DNA from 4 places in the Rhizobium sp. MHM7A genome. Region 1 is predicted to be linked to each of the others. Evidence: riboswitches for the same ligand, from Rfam matches in the RefSeq annotation. Region 1 holds a riboswitch; each other region holds the start of a gene.
What was found. A riboswitch is a leader RNA that binds a small molecule or an ion and turns the genes downstream of it on or off. The one in region 1 is predicted to bind thiamine pyrophosphate.

Region 1 (3,863 bases):
GAAAGAACAGCCCGTGCCGGAACCGCCCGGCAAGGGAGGGTTCCAGCGCCGCGATCGCCGGCTCTTCCAGCCATTCATAACCCGTCGTGCGGCAGGCAAAGCGTCGCAGTTCACCAAGATCGCGAGCAGAGGCGACCACGAGCGTTCCGTTTCGTCGCACCTCTCCCGGCACCATTGCCTCCCATTTGTCGGCGGCGGTCAGACCGCGCATGAGTACCGCGTCATCAGCACTCTCCCGCTCGCACCAGGGCGCCAACATTCCGCCCGCGAGCCACGAAGCAGCACGCAGGAAACCGTCATATGGATCCAGCACGGTGACCTCGGCATCTCGAGCGTGCAGTTCATGCGCCACCGTCAGGCCGGCAACGCCGGCCCCTTTGACAAGCACACGCATCTCATTCGCTCGTTTGCTGCAGGGTTTCTACCGGAATATAAAGGCCGCCGCCCTCGCGATAACGTGCTGCCATCGCATCCAGACCTTCCTTCTGTGCTTCGGCGCGGATATCGTGCGAGATGCGCATGGAGCAGAATTTCGGGCCGCACATGGAGCAGAAATGCGCGACCTTGTGCGCCTCCTTCGGCAGCGTCTCGTCGTGGAAGCTGCGGGCGGTTTCGGGGTCCAGCGAGAGGTTGAACTGATCCTCCCAGCGGAATTCGAAACGGGCGCGGGAGAGCGCGTCATCGCGCAGTTGTGCGGCCGGATGCCCCTTGGCGAGATCGGCGGCGTGGGCGGCGATCTTGTAGGTGATGACGCCGGTCTTGACGTCGTTGCGATCGGGAAGCCCGAGATGTTCCTTCGGCGTGACGTAGCAGAGCATAGCGGTGCCGAACCAGCCGATCATCGCAGCGCCGATGCCAGAGGTGATGTGGTCGTAGCCGGGTGCGATATCCGTCGTCAGCGGCCCGAGCGTGTAGAAGGGTGCCTCGCCGCAGACTTCGAGCTGCTTGTCCATGTTCTCCTTGATCTTGTGCATCGGCACATGGCCGGGGCCCTCGATCATCACCTGGCAGTCTTTCGCCCATGCGATCTTGGTCAGCTCTCCCAGTGTTTCCAGTTCGGCGAACTGCGCCACATCATTCGCGTCAGCGATCGAGCCGGGGCGCAGGCCATCGCCGAGCGAGAAGGAGACGTCATAGGCACGGCAGATGTCGCAGATATCCTCGAAATGCTCGTAGAGGAAGCTTTCGCGGTGATGATGGAGACACCACTTCGCCATGATCGAACCGCCGCGCGAGACAATGCCGGTCACGCGGTTGGCGGTGAGCGGGATGTAGTGAAGCCGCACGCCGGCATGGATGGTGAAATAGTCGACGCCCTGTTCGGCCTGTTCGATCAACGTGTCGCGATACACCTCCCAGGTCAGGTTCTCGGCAATGCCCTCGACCTTCTCCAGCGCCTGATAGAGCGGCACGGTACCGATCGGCACCGGCGAATTGCGGATGATCCATTCGCGGATGTTGTGGATGTTGCGGCCGGTGGAGAGATCCATGACGGTATCGGCGCCCCAGCGGGCCGCCCAGACCATCTTCTCAACCTCCTCCGCCATCGATGAGGTGACGGCGGAGTTGCCGATATTGGCGTTGATCTTCACCAGAAAATTGCGGCCGATGATCATCGGTTCGGCTTCCGGATGGTTGATGTTGGCGGGGATGATCGCCCGACCCGCCGCCACTTCCTGCCGGACGAATTCCGCCGTCACATGGTCGGGAATATGGGCGCCGAAGCTCTCGCCGCTGCGGACCATGGCTTCGGCCCTCGCTTTGCGGCCGAGATTTTCGCGGATGGCGATGAACTCCATTTCCGGCGTGATGATACCGGCGCGCGCATAGGCGAACTGGGTGACGGCCTTGCCGTCCTTTGCGCGCAGCGGCTGGCGTAGCGCGGGGAATTCAGGCGTCAGCCTTTCGCCGCTGGCAAAGCCGTTGTCTTCGGGACGGACATGGCGGCCCTTATAGGCCTCGACGTCGCCGCGGGCGAGAACCCAGTCACGTCGCAGTGACGGCAGCCCCTGTTCGATACGGATCTCGGCGCCCTCGATCGTATAGGGTCCGGACGAGTCGTAGACGACAACGGGCGGCTCGCCCGATGTCGGATGCAGGCTGATTTCGCGCATCGGCACGCAAATGTCGGGATGGATGTCCCCCCGAATGTAGATCTTCCTGGATGCCGGCAAGGGGCCGGTGGTGACGGTTGGGGCGGCGGCGATACTCATGGTTTGAGGCTCCAAGTTTTCGATTGGAGACCCAGTCCTCAGCCGGAATGATGGAAAGACGCCGGCACGGATTCCACGCGTGAATTCGAAACCTCTCGAGCGCTTGCACCGTCCCTACGCCAGTATGAACTGGATCAGGTTCAACGGGTCACTGCGCGCGATAGCAGTATCTCAGCCCCTTGCCGGGACCCCCCTGGTGAATGCCAAAAAGGGTAGAGGCTTGCCGAGGGGACTGTCAAGCGACAATCTGCGACGGCTTGGGGTCAGGTTACACTCAGGCTATCGTACTTGGTCGCCGCGATCAAACGAATCGACAAGTCAGTCGCCCGACCGGCACGCTTCCGCAAGGCAGGCGCTTTTGTCGCATGCAGTGGCTGTCGATTTTTATCCCGCGCAGTTCAGCAAGTATGCTGAGTACCGAAGCGCTATTGAGAAAGCAGGCGCGGAACTGGAAAGTCTAGTATTTTGTCCGTGTAGCTTTCGACCAAGGCGCTAAACGGCGTGCCGTCTCGAAGTTTCAGTACGGCACGATGTTCGAGCAGGAACGGCGGCAGGCTGAGGGAACTTGTTTCATGCGCTGTTAAGCCCTCCATGTCCCAGCCTTCGGATAGAGGGGACCAGAGCAACTTGGCAGACAGGTTTGTGCGAGTGAAATTAAGAGCCTGAACGGCTCTGCCAAACGCGATATCACTGGTCTTCAAAGCCTGATTCATCTCTGCAGTTAATTTTGCGGGTACATACCAATTGTCGGCTTCCGACAAGACGCGGTCGCCGCAGACCAGGCGGACGCGGCGATAAGCGATCAGCTCACCGGGTCCGACGGTCAGAAGTTCACGGATGTGCTCATCGGCCGGCTTGTCTTGCCCGCCCACACGCTGAGCTACAATCTTAGAACCTTCCGGTGCGAGCTTGTGCGCGGCGCACCAGCGATCAAGGGTCAACGTAGCACTGGCGTTACTCAGGAGATTGGCATTCAAGGTCTGAAGGACCGCAAGCGCTTCCACTCGAGATGTCGGCGAGTTCAGCCACTGAGACCCTATAGACGGTTCTTGCGCAATTGCGATCTGGGTGCCCAGGACGATGGCAGTCGCTGCAAGTGCGGCGATGCGAATGCGTTTCGAAGAACAAAATGACACGGAGAACGAATCCTTTCTGCAGTAAATTTGATGGGCGAACCCTGCGCGTCAAATTTCCTTGATTTTGGCAGGCGAGCGCGCGTTGCCAGCGTATTTGATGCCAGCAGCAAGATTTGAACTGCGCCTTGCGGGTACCGTTTAACGGTCGGGTTCCCGATAGACTTTCTTACCATCTTCCGATGTTCCTGCCGTGCTGGTTCACACCTGTTGAAGCCTGTGTGCCCGAGCCGTCCTTTGCTTGCGTCCCATCAAGGTCGTCCATGATGTCCTCCATCCGCGCGCCGACCTGTTGTAGGAGTTTGCAAGCGTTGGCGACTGAGCCGATGCTTCCATCCTGGAATATGGAAACTCGATAGACGTGGATTTCATAGGAGGAACGTGGCGCCCGGTCCACATTCTCCCAATTCACTTAACGGTTTAGCGCCTTTGTCGTCCTCTCGCTCGTTGCGGGATGTTCATACAGCTGGATCGGATAAAATAGGTAGCAACCGAAAGCAAAATCCAGGAGCAATTG
Region 2 (3,863 bases), on a different contig from region 1:
GCCGAAGTCGCGACAAGTGAAGCCTATCTGCCCTTTCGCGATTATCGCACCTGGTACCGCGTGACCGGTTCGCTGAAAAGCGACAAGCTGCCTCTCGTCGTTGCGCATGGAGGGCCCGGCTGCACGCATGATTACGTCGATTCATTCAAGGACATCGCCGCCCTCGACGGCCGGCCGGTCATCCATTACGACCAGCTCGGCAACGGCAATTCCACCCGCCTTCCTGACAGTGGCCCGGATTTCTGGACGGTCGGTCTCTTCCTCGAAGGGCTGGACGAACTGCTGGCCCACCTCGGCATCCAGCATCGTTACGCCTTTCTGGGCCAGTCCTGGGGCGGCATGCTCGGCGCCGAACATGCGGTGCGCCGGCCGCAGGGTTTGAAAGCCCTGGTTATCGCCAATTCGCCGGCCAACATGCACACCTGGGTTGCCGAGGCCAACCGGCTGCGGCAGGAATTGCCGAAGGAGGTGCAGGACACGCTGCTGAAGCACGAACACGCCGGAAGCCTCACCGATCCGGACTATATCGCCGCCTCCCGCGTCTTCTATGATCGCCATGTCTGCCGCGTGGCGCCATGGCCGCCCGAGGTGGCGCGCACCTTTGCCATCATGGACGAAGACAACACCGTCTATCGCAACATGAACGGCCCGACGGAATTCCACGTCATCGGAACGATGAAGGATTGGACGATCGAAGACCGGCTCGATCGCATCGAAGCACCGACGCTGCTGATCTCGGGCAAATATGACGAGGCGACGCCCCTCGTCGTCAGGCCCTATCTCGATCGCGTCCCCGGCTGCGAGTGGGTGCTCTTCGAAAATTCCAGCCATATGCCGCATGTCGAGGAAAGGCCGCTGTGCATGGCGACCGTTTCCCGCTTTCTGTCGCGGCACGACTGAAGCATGGACCGGTCGTCACGATCGGCCGGCCAGCCATTTCTTCGCGACCCGGCAAGCCATCGTATAGGCCGGATCGAAGACGTTGCCGACATCGTAACGCACTACCTGGCCCAGCAGATGGCTTGCAGCCGTCCTGTCCAGACCATAATCGGACGCCAGCCAGTTCAGCATTTCACTCGTCGCATGCTGAAGCGCCTGATCGAGGGGCCGGGCATTGCCGATCGTGAAGATGTCTTCAGCGGTTTCTCCGCGCGGCCAGACCAGCCCAGACTTCTTTTCCACCGTCAGCCGCACCGTGACCTCGAAACTGGTCTCGATGCCGGTGCCGACAATCTCGCCATCTCCCTGCACGGCATGGCAGTCGCCCAAAAAGAACAGGGCGCCCGGCGCCGATATTGGGAAGCGAACCGTGGTGCCGGGGCCGAACAGGCGATAGTCCATGTTGCCGCCATATTCGCCACTGGTCGCGGTCGATATCGCCTGGGCGAGGGCGGGCGCGACCCCGAAACAGCCGATCATCGGCGCGAGGGGCAGAACGAAATTCTCGAGACCCGCGACCGGCTCCGACAGCCGGACGGTCAATGCTTCGCGGTCGATGGTCCAGAGAGCGGTATCGCGCGGCGGAAGGCCGCGAACCGTTTCAGGGTCGACAACATTGGCCGCGACGATGCTTCGGGTAAAACCAGTGCCCCTGGTCGGCGTCATGCTGATGATATCTACCTTCAGCGCATCACCGGCCTCCGCACCCTCCACGAAAATTGGGCCGTTCATCGGGTTCGGACCAGATGCCCGCCTGATGCCGTCCTTGTCATAGCCGATGGCGTCGAGCGTTTCCGTGACCACGGTATCGCCACTCGCGATACGGAGCGCCACCGGCAGGGAACCGATGACATTATGGAAGATCGTCGGAATGAAGCGATGCGTGGTCATGAGAACCCCGTTTGTTCAACGTACCGGCTGCTGCTGAATGCCCGCAGAGAACTCAACACTAGACCAGAGATCTCGGGGTGCCAATCCTGCCTGGCACGGGGCCTCCATCAGCCTCCGCAGCGGAGCGCGCGGCTGGGGCCCGCACTGCTATGCTCATGAAACATCAGAGGGATTTCCCTTCAGGCTGCCTCCTTCTTTTTCCATCGTGCTCAAATTCAAACCATTGCATCGGAACGGATAAGGAGAGGCCTTCTTGACATCGGGGCCGCTCCGGTCTTTGATGCCGCGCATTCACCAGGGGTGTCCCGGCAAGGGGCTGAGATTCTGCTGAACAATACGGCTTTGCCGATTGTGGCGCAGTGACCCGTTGAACCTGATCCAGTTCATACTGGCGTAGGGACGGTGCGGACGCTGCGGCTGTCGGGCGGATTTCGCTTTGTCGCTTGAGGCGTCTTTCCATCATTCCAACACTGGAACTGGGTCTCCAAACGTCAAACCTTGGAGCCTCACCCATGAATATTGCCGCACCCAAGCTTACTCCCGTGGTCACCACCGGCCCGCTTCCGGCCTCGAGCAAGGTCGTAAAGCCCGGAACACTCTATCCGGATCTTCGCGTGCCTATGCGCGAAATCAGCCTTCACCCGACCTCGGGCGAACCACCGGTCACGGTCTATGATTCCTCCGGTCCCTATACTGACCCGCAACATACGGTCTCGATCGACGCCGGGCTGCCGCGTTTGCGCGAAAACTGGATCAAGGCGCGTGGCGATGTCGAAGCCTATGAAGGCCGGCTGGTGAAGCCTGAAGACAATGGTTTTGCCGCAGGCGAGCGGCTGACGCCGGAATTCCCCATTCGCAACACACCGCTCAAGGCAAAGACGGGCCGCGCCGTCACCCAGCTCGCCTATGCGCGTGCCGGCATCGTCACGCCGGAAATGGAGTTCATCGCGATCCGCGAAAACCTCGGCCGGCAGGCCGCGAAGGAGGCGCTGACCCGCGACGGCGAGAGCTTTGGCGCTGATATTCCCGATTCCGTCACGCCCGAATTCGTCCGGCGGGAAGTCGCGGCTGGCCGGGCGATCATTCCGGCCAACATCAACCACCCGGAGTCCGAACCGATGATCATCGGCCGTAATTTCCTGGTGAAGATCAATGCCAATATCGGCAACTCGGCCGTCACCTCGTCGATGGCGGAGGAGGTGGAAAAGATGGTCTGGGCGATCCGCTGGGGCGCCGACACGGTGATGGACCTTTCCACCGGCCGCAACATTCACAATATCCGGGAATGGATCATTCGCAATTCGCCGGTTCCGATCGGAACGGTGCCGCTCTATCAGGCGCTTGAAAAGGTGAACGGCATTGCCGAGGATCTCAGCTGGGAGGTCTATCGCGATACGCTGATCGAACAGGCCGAGCAGGGCGTCGATTATTTCACCATTCATGCGGGCGTGCGGCTTGCCTATATCCCGCTCACCGTCAATCGTGTCACCGGCATCGTCTCACGCGGCGGCTCTATCATGGCCAAGTGGTGTCTGCATCACCACAAGGAGAGCTTCCTCTACGAGCATTTCGAGGAAATCTGCGACATCTGCCGCGCTTACGACGTCTCCTTCTCGCTTGGAGACGGCCTTCGCCCTGGCTCGATCGCCGATGCCAATGACGCAGCGCAATTTGCCGAGCTCGAAACCCTCGGCGAACTGACCAAGATCGCCTGGGCCAGGGATTGCCAGGTGATGATCGAGGGCCCCGGCCACGTGCCGATGCACAAGATCAAAGAGAATATGGATAAGCAGCTCAAGGTTTGCGGCGAGGCTCCCTTCTATACGCTCGGACCGCTGACGACCGACATTGCGCCGGGCTATGATCACATCACCTCCGGCATCGGGGCCGCGATGATCGGCTGGTTCGGCACGGCCATGCTCTGCTACGTCACGCCGAAGGAGCATCTGGGGCTGCCGGATCGCAGCGACGTCAAGACCGGGGTCATCACCTACAAGATCGCCGCTCATGCCGCCGATCTTGCCAAGGGGCAT
Region 3 (3,863 bases), on a different contig from region 1:
GCCTTCGAGCTTGACCGATTTTGCCGAGACCGCATTGAAATCACCGACCTTCATGAAGGGCGCGTCTGCATAAACGGCGTTCTGGACGTCGGCCCAGAGCGCCACGCGCTTCTTCGGGTCGACCTCGGAGGTGAAGGCGTCGACGGCGGCCTTGCGGGCCGGCGTATCCCACCAACCGGGCGAGCTGGTCGAAAGCGAGCCGATGAGCGCCGGCTCCGGCAGGAAGGGGCTGTGGGTGATGTAGATGTCCCAGAGCTTCGGATCGGTGCGGCGCTGCGTCAGCGTCGCCCAGTCCACCACCTGCATATCGACGGCGAAGCCGGCAAGCTTCAGATATTCGGCGGCGACCTGCGCCATCTTGTAGTGGAACTCGTATTGGCGGCTGGTCAGGATGCGGATCGGCTCGCCATTGTAGCCGGCCTTCTTGGCGGCCGCAGCCGCCCCTTCCGGATCAGCGACATTATAGGCGCCCTCGACGCCGGCATCTGTCGACCAGGCAAAGGTCTTGGGGTAGATGGCGCCGTCGAGCGCATAAAAATCCTTGCTGCCGAAAGCCGCCGCCAGCATGTCTTCCATGCTGAGCGCCTGGCGGATCGCCTTGCGGACCTCGACATTCCCGGCAACACCCTCCTTCGTGTTGAAGACGAAGACTGGATAACCGAAGGGCTTCAGCATGACCGGCTGCGAGGCGGTCGAAGCCTTCAGCTTGTCGTAGGATTCGACCGGGATCGAGTCGACATAATCATACTGGCCGGAGATAGCGGCCTCGACGCGGGTGTTCGGGTCCGGCACCGGTACGAAGCGGATTTCATCGAGATATTGATGACGGGCGCCACCATAACCATCGCTCTCGCCGCTGCGCGGGACATACCCGTCGAAGCGGACGAGCTGAATATACTGATCTGCCTTGCGCTCTTTCAGCATATAGGGGCCAGTGCCGATGAATTCCTTCATCGGTTCGTCCTGCTTTTCCGACGGGATGATGATTGCCGCCGAATTGTTGAAGGCCAGCAGCGAGGTCAGCGGCGCATAGGGCTGCTTCAGCGTGATCGTCACGGTCGCCGGATCGGCGGCAGTGACCTTGTCGATGAAGCCGGCCACCTGCTTGCCGCGCGAGGCGATCTTCATCCAGCGGTTAAGGGAGGCGACGACATCCTCCGACGTCATGTCTGTATTGTCGTGGAACTTGATGCCGGTTCTGAGTTTGATCGTATAGGTTTTGCCGTCGGCGCTGATCTCAGGCAGGCTCTCGGCCAGCAGCGGCGTGACGTTCCAGCTCTTGTCGAAGGTATAGAGCGTTTCGAAAATATGCTGCGTGACGATGCCGACGAGATCGGCCGTCGACGACATCGGATCAAGCGTCGGCGGCTCGCCGATCGTCGCGACATTGATGACGCCGCCCTTTTCCTGGGCAGAGAGGGTCGAAGGCAGGGCGACGAGCGCGGTGCCGAGAAGGAATGCGACAAGCGTTTTCATGTAAGAGCTCCCGATTTCGTTCCACAATTATGTAATTCATCTTTTTGTAACAGAATAGAAGCTGGAACTATCGTGTCAAGCCGAAGCCGCGGATTATGTCTGCGGCGGAGGCTGAAATGCCTGAGAGAGCACAACATCGCCGGCCGAGACTGGCTGCCTGCGCGAAGGTCGCGCATGATACGAACATGGAGAATCGGCAGCGTCAGGACTTCAACAAAGGGAGGATCGAATGAGCATCGACTTCAACCAGGGACAATGGCTGAACGAACCGGCCAGCTGGCACGCCGACGAAACCGGCCTGACGATCACAACGGACGAAAAGACCGATTTCTGGCGCGAGACCTATTACGGCTTCACCCGCGACACCGGCCACTTCCTCGCCTTTCCCACCGGCGACAGCTTCACCGCACAGATCCGCGTCCAGGGCGAGTTCCGCACCCTCTACGACCAGGCCGGCCTGATGGTGCGCCTCGACGAGAGCCGCTGGTTGAAGACAGGCGTCGAATTCACCGACGGCGAAGCCTTCCTCAGCACCGTCGTTACCGACGGCAGATCCGACTGGTCGGTATCGCAGCCCTTCAAGGAACTGGAGGATTTCCACATCCGCGTCACCGTCGCAAACGGAGCGATGCGAATCCAGGCTTCACGCAATGGGCGCTTCTGGGCGTTGCTGCGGTTAGCGCCCTTCCCGGCTGCAGACCGTTACGAGGTGGGGCCGACAGCCTGCACGCCGGAGCGCAGGGGGCTGACGGTGCGGTTTGCGGAGTTTTCGATCGCGGCCGCGATCACGACGGGTCTTCATGATTTGAGTTAGGGGGATTTCGTCAGGATTGCGCTCCGAAGCACCGCAGTAACATCCACGCCCAAAGGTAGCCACTATACCCGAATTGTCATTTCTGAGTGACAGCCGCGCCCTTCTCTGCGAAAAGAGCACGATTGAGAGACAGGGGCGTTCGTCGACAGACGGGCTGAGAAGAACCCTTCGAACCTGAACCGGATAATGCCGGCGGAGGGAGTCGCTCGGGGCCCCGCCGTGAGAGGCGCGCCCCGCGGCCGCCCCGCCTGAAAGGGGCACCATGCAGAGCAAGATCACGTCGGGAGCCATGCTGAAGGCGATGCGCGAAAAGCCGCCGCTCGTCCAGTGCATCACCAATTATGTCGCCATGAACGTCGCGGCCAATGTCCTGCTTGCGTCGGGTGCCTCGCCCGCCATGGTACATGCCGCTGAAGAAGCCGGTGAATTCGCCGGCATCGCGAATGCATTGACCATCAACATCGGCACGCTTTCGACGCAATGGATCGACGGCATGCAGACGGCGGCGAAGGCCGCCAACGCAGCCGGCAAACCCTGGGTGCTCGATCCGGTCGCGCATTACGCGACGGCCTTCCGCCGCGCAGCGGTCGCCGATCTCCTGGCGCTCGAGCCGACGATCATCCGCGGCAACGCGTCCGAGATCATCGCGCTTGCTGGCGGAGAGAGCCGCGGCCAGGGCGTCGACAGCCGCGACCCGGTCGAACAGGCGGAGGATTCGGCACGGCGGCTGGCGGAGCGGCAGCAAGCCGTCGTTGCCGTCACCGGTGCGGTCGATTTCGTCACCGATGGTGAAAGGGCCGTGCGCATTCAGGGTGGGTCGGCCCTGATGCCGCAGGTCACCGCGCTCGGTTGCTCGCTTACCTGCCTCGTCGGCGCCTTTGCCGCGACCGCGCCCGAGGATATCTTCGGCGCGACTGTCGCCGCGCTTGCGACCTTCGCCGTTGCCGGCGAAGATGCGGCGCTGGGTGCCGCCGGCCCGGGCTCCTTCTCCTGGCGCTTCCTCGATGCGCTGGCTGCGATCGACGCCGAAACGCTCGATGCCAGGGCAAGGGTATCGGTCGCATGAAGCGCTTCGACCTTTCGCTCTATCTCGTTCTCGATTCCGATCTCTGCGCCGCGATCGGCATGATCGAGACCGCGCGCCTTGCCGTTGCCGGCGGCGCGACGATGGTGCAGCTGCGCGACAAACATGCGGGCACGCCCAGAATGATCGAGACCGGCCGAGCCTTGAAACAAGCGCTTGCGGGAACCGGCGCGCTGCTTATCGTCAATGACGATGTCGAGGCAGCGGTCGCCATAGGTGCCGACGGCCTGCATATCGGCCAGGAGGACATGGATGCGCGCACGGCACGGACAATGATCGGTCCCGACATGATCCTCGGCCTCTCGGTCGAGACAGCGCCGCTTGCTAGCGCCGTCGATCCCGGTCTCGTTGATTATACCGGCGTCGGACCGGTCTTTGCGACCCCGACCAAGGCCGACCACAAACAGCCAATCGGCTTTGACGGTCTTGCAAGGCTGGTGAAGGCCTCGCCGGTGCCGTCGGTCGCCATCGGCGGCCTCAAGGCGGAGC
Region 4 (3,863 bases), on a different contig from region 1:
CGCGCTGCACCAGCATTACACCAAGCTGATCTTCAAGCTGCCTGATGGCGGCCGAGAGCGTCGGTTGGGATATCCCGCATTCCTCCGCGGCTCGGCCGAAGTGCTTTTCGTTGGCAAGGGCGATGAAAAATTCCAGCTTGTCGATCATCCGGTCTCCCGATCCGGCGTGGAACCATCCGGATCAGCCTATCTTCGACGCAGCAACCGTGCTCCGCAAGAGCGCGTACTAATTGTTTTCAGCAGCCGGAAAAAGATCGAACAGTGATTCTAGGAAGACAGCCACGCTGGCATTGCCGATACTGTAATAGACCAGCCTGCCCTGACGGCGCGTATTGACGAGGCCTTCGAGCCTCAAACGCGCGAGCTGCTGCGAGACCATCGCCTGCTGAATGCCGAGAATGTTTTCGATTTCTCCGACCGTCCGCTCCTCGGTGGTGAGTATGCAGAGGATCAGAAGCCGGGTCTGGTGTGCCAGCGCCTTCAGCAGATCGCTCGCCTCACGGGCGCTTCCAGCGAGTTTGTGCAGTTCCTGACCGGACATTCCCGGCACGGGTTTGGGCAATGGCATTCGACATCTCGGAAGGGAAGCGAAAAGGCGGATCAGCACAATAGCATATTCGCACACGCGAATTTGCCAAAAGTGATGAAATGTCAAAAAAGGTCTAACTAAATCAGCAGATAAGCTGGCCGCCGTTGATCTCGAGGACCTGGCCGGTAATGTACCCGGAGAGGGAGGGTGCCGCCAGGAACAGATAGGCCGGAGCGCAATCCTCCGCTGTGCCCAGCCGCTGCAAGGGAATGGACTTTCTCGTCTGCTCCAGCTTCTCGCGGGAGGAATAGCGCTCATGGAAATCCGTCTCGATCGTTCCGGGCGAGACGCAATTGACGCGGATGCCATCCGGCGCAAGTTCGCGGGCAAGCGCCTTGGAATAGGTTGAAACGAAGGCTTTCGAGGCAGAATAAATCGAAGAACCGGGACTGCCGCCGGTGAGCGCGGAAATTGAAACGGTGTTGACGATGGCAGCGCCTTGCGCGGCTTTCAATGCCGGCAGCAACGCACGCGTCAGCGCCACCACCGACGTCTGGTTCAAGCGGACGATCGTTTCATAATCTGCGTCAGTCAGTGTCGCAGCCGGAAAACGGCCGAGCATGGTGCCGGCGTTGTTGACCAGCACATGCACCTTGTCGAAAAAGGCGAGCGCATTTTCAGCAAATTGCGCAGCACCGCCGACGGCGGTGAAATCGGCGTGCAACAGCAGCGCCCGCCTTTCCGATTCAGCCGTCAGCAGAAAATCCGGCAGGTCCCGTTCGGGTTTGCGACCGGTATGGACGATCACTTTCGCGCCGCAGTCCAGAAACTGCCGCGCCACTTCGAGGCCGATGCCCCGCCCGGCGCCGGTCACGACGACATTGCGATTTTCGAATAGTCTCGGATGGAACACGAAGCCGTCCTCCTCGCGGACAATGCCGCCTGTTGCGCCATTCGCCCTTAACATATGAGCGCGCCCGCCGAAAGAAAGGCAGGCATCATCTTTCCGCGAGAGGCTAGGGCTCTCCCCTGAAAGCTCATACTTCGTTTTCGGCCTCCAGCAGCCGCGCGCCCGGCCCTTCCTCGCCGAGTCGATCGAAGGGATTGCGCAAAGGGCAGCTTTCGATCGACAGGCAGCCGCAGCCGATGCAGCCGGTCAGGCGGTCTCGCAGCAGGCTGAGCTGCCTGATTCGCGCATCGAGTTCATTCTTCCAGCGCGCCGACAGCGTCTGCCAGTCGGCGACTGTCGGCGTGCGTCCCTGCGGCAGGGAGGCAAATGCCGTCTGGATTTCCGAAAGCGGAATGCCGACACGTTGCGCCACCTTGATGATGCCGAGCCGGCGAAGCACATCGCGTCCGTAGCGCCGCTGGTTGCCGCGCGTGCGGATACTCGAGATCAGCCCCTTGGCCTCATAGAAATGCAGCGCCGATACGGCAAGACCACTGCGTTGCGCCACTTCTCCGACCGTCAGAAGCCTTCCGAGCGGCGTTGCAGAAACCGTATTCATTCCTATTGACCTCAACATTGGTTGAGGTTTTATAACCCCTCCTCCCTCGGCCGTGAAGCCGCGGCGCAGGAAAGAGCGACGGTGAGACCGTCGATCGATACAGGTGAAATGACGACATCGACGCTTGCCGCCATACCGATCACCCCTGCCGAATAGCCGCCTGAGAGGTGAGCGCTCGGTTCCGTTCCCGGCAGGTACGGAACCTCGGAAAACACCCGGACAGGACCTCCGTCCGGGTGTTTTTTATCTGCGGTCCCATCCGGCCAGACGGACTGCTTTGCAATTTTGCGGTTGCGGCAGGAAGACCCGAATGATAGTTTTCGCTGCAATAACAGGGGAGCTCCGTGTCGCCGGGGCTGAGATGCGAGGTGCAAGTCTCCGGACCCTTCTAAGCTGATCTGGGTAATGCCAGCGGAGCGAGGTCCAAATGTTTTCCGGCGCGCAAGTGTCACTTTACCCCACGTCCGGCAGTTCCGCCTGCATCATTATCGCTACCGTCATGGCAATCGCCCTCAAGCGGGTGCGGCCGCGCATCGAGACCGATGCCGTCGACAAGTTGCCACGAACGGCCCGACGAAAGCCTGAAATCGAACGCCGATGACATCGCCACGACCATCGGATTCGCGTCTTGCGACGCTCCGCCTCGCCATCTATCGCGCGATGCCCGCCTTGCTCGCAGGCTTTGCCTTTCTCGCGGCATGGGAACTTTACGTCGATCTTTCCGGCATAAAACCTTCCATCCTGCCGGCACCTTCGCGCATCCTTATCCAGGGCTGGCTGAACCGAGAGGCACTGATATCAAACACTTGGCCGACGCTCGGTGCCACGCTCGGCGGTTTCGCGCTGTCACTCGCCTTCGCCTTCGTCTCTTCCATCCTGATGGACTTCATGCCCTTCATGCGCCGCGCATTGCTGCCGATCTTCATCGCCAGCCAGACCTTGCCGCTGGTGGCGATCGCACCTCTTGTCGTTCTGTGGTTCGGTTTCGGCCTCTTGCCGAAAATATTGCTGGTGGCGCTCGTCACCTTCTTCCCGCTGCTCGTCGCTCTGCTTCAGGGCTATGAGGCGACCGACCGTGACATTGCCGAGCTCTTGAACTCGATGAAAGCGAGCCGCTGGCGCATTTTCCGCCTGGCGCGGCTTCCCTCCTCGCTGCCCTATTTCTTCGCCGGCCTCAGGATCTCGATCACCTATGCCGTCGTCGGCGCAATTTTCGCCGAATATGCCGGTGCCGCGCGCGGCCTCGGCATCTATATCCTCAACGCCAAGAACAATTTCCGTCCCGATCTGGTGCTTGCCGCCGTTATCGTCAGCGCTCTGTTGACGCTCTGCCTCTTCGCGCTGACGTTGTTGATCCAGCGTTTCGTCATGCCCTGGCAGCCATCCCAGGAACGACGCCGATGACCGGTCAGATGCTTGAACTGCGCAACATCTCGAAATCCTTCGACGGCATGAAGGTTTTGGGCGACATTTCGCTGGCTGTCGCAAACGGCGAGTTCGTCTCGATCGTCGGCCCATCCGGTTCCGGAAAATCGACCGTTCTGAGACTGCTGACGCAGGCGCTGCGGCCCGATTCCGGCAACATGTTTTTCAATGGTGCGGCATTGGAAGAGACGCCACATTCCTTTGCCTTCATGCCGCAACGCGATGCGCTGATGCCCTGGCGCCGGATCATCGACAATGCCGCCCTCGGGCTGGAAGTGAAGGGCATGAGCCGGCGGGCCGCCCGCGCCGCTGTTGCGCCGCTCTTCGATCGGTTCGGCCTCGCCGGCTTCGAACATCACTACCCCGCCTCCCTTTCCGGCGGCATGCGCCAGCGTGCTGCG

Region 2: another riboswitch for thiamine pyrophosphate. It lies ahead of thiC (phosphomethylpyrimidine synthase ThiC); the one in region 1 lies ahead of thiC (phosphomethylpyrimidine synthase ThiC).
Region 3: another riboswitch for thiamine pyrophosphate. It lies ahead of thiM (hydroxyethylthiazole kinase); the one in region 1 lies ahead of thiC (phosphomethylpyrimidine synthase ThiC).
Region 4: another riboswitch for thiamine pyrophosphate. It lies ahead of FFR93_RS33280 (ABC transporter permease); the one in region 1 lies ahead of thiC (phosphomethylpyrimidine synthase ThiC).

What each region holds. Positions count from the first base shown of each region.
Region 1 is NZ_VCHT01000024.1:2,638-6,500, reverse strand. It holds gene thiO (glycine oxidase ThiO) at 1-394, opposite strand, end outside; gene thiC (phosphomethylpyrimidine synthase ThiC) at 396-2,213, opposite strand; TPP riboswitch at 2,307-2,418, opposite strand; gene FFR93_RS37340 (hypothetical protein) at 2,639-3,349, opposite strand; gene FFR93_RS37335 (hypothetical protein) at 3,759-3,863, opposite strand, start outside.
Region 2 is NZ_VCHT01000012.1:37,161-41,023, reverse strand. It holds gene FFR93_RS29665 (proline iminopeptidase-family hydrolase) at 1-900, shown strand, start outside; gene FFR93_RS29660 (acetamidase/formamidase family protein) at 916-1,830, opposite strand; TPP riboswitch at 2,117-2,248, shown strand; gene thiC (phosphomethylpyrimidine synthase ThiC) at 2,343-3,863, shown strand, end outside.
Region 3 is NZ_VCHT01000011.1:85,158-89,020, forward strand. It holds gene FFR93_RS28580 (ABC transporter substrate-binding protein) at 1-1,476, opposite strand, end outside; gene FFR93_RS28585 (DUF1349 domain-containing protein) at 1,706-2,290, shown strand; TPP riboswitch at 2,412-2,508, shown strand; gene thiM (hydroxyethylthiazole kinase) at 2,553-3,356, shown strand; gene thiE (thiamine phosphate synthase) at 3,353-3,863, shown strand, end outside.
Region 4 is NZ_VCHT01000016.1:23,535-27,397, forward strand. It holds gene FFR93_RS33255 (LysR family transcriptional regulator) at 1-148, opposite strand, end outside; gene FFR93_RS33260 (metalloregulator ArsR/SmtB family transcription factor) at 227-568, opposite strand; gene FFR93_RS33265 (SDR family oxidoreductase) at 672-1,442, opposite strand; gene soxR (redox-sensitive transcriptional activator SoxR) at 1,567-2,037, opposite strand; gene FFR93_RS33275 (hypothetical protein) at 2,067-2,252, opposite strand; TPP riboswitch at 2,361-2,474, shown strand; gene FFR93_RS33280 (ABC transporter permease) at 2,635-3,441, shown strand; partial or broken gene FFR93_RS33285 (ABC transporter ATP-binding protein) at 3,438-3,863, shown strand, end outside.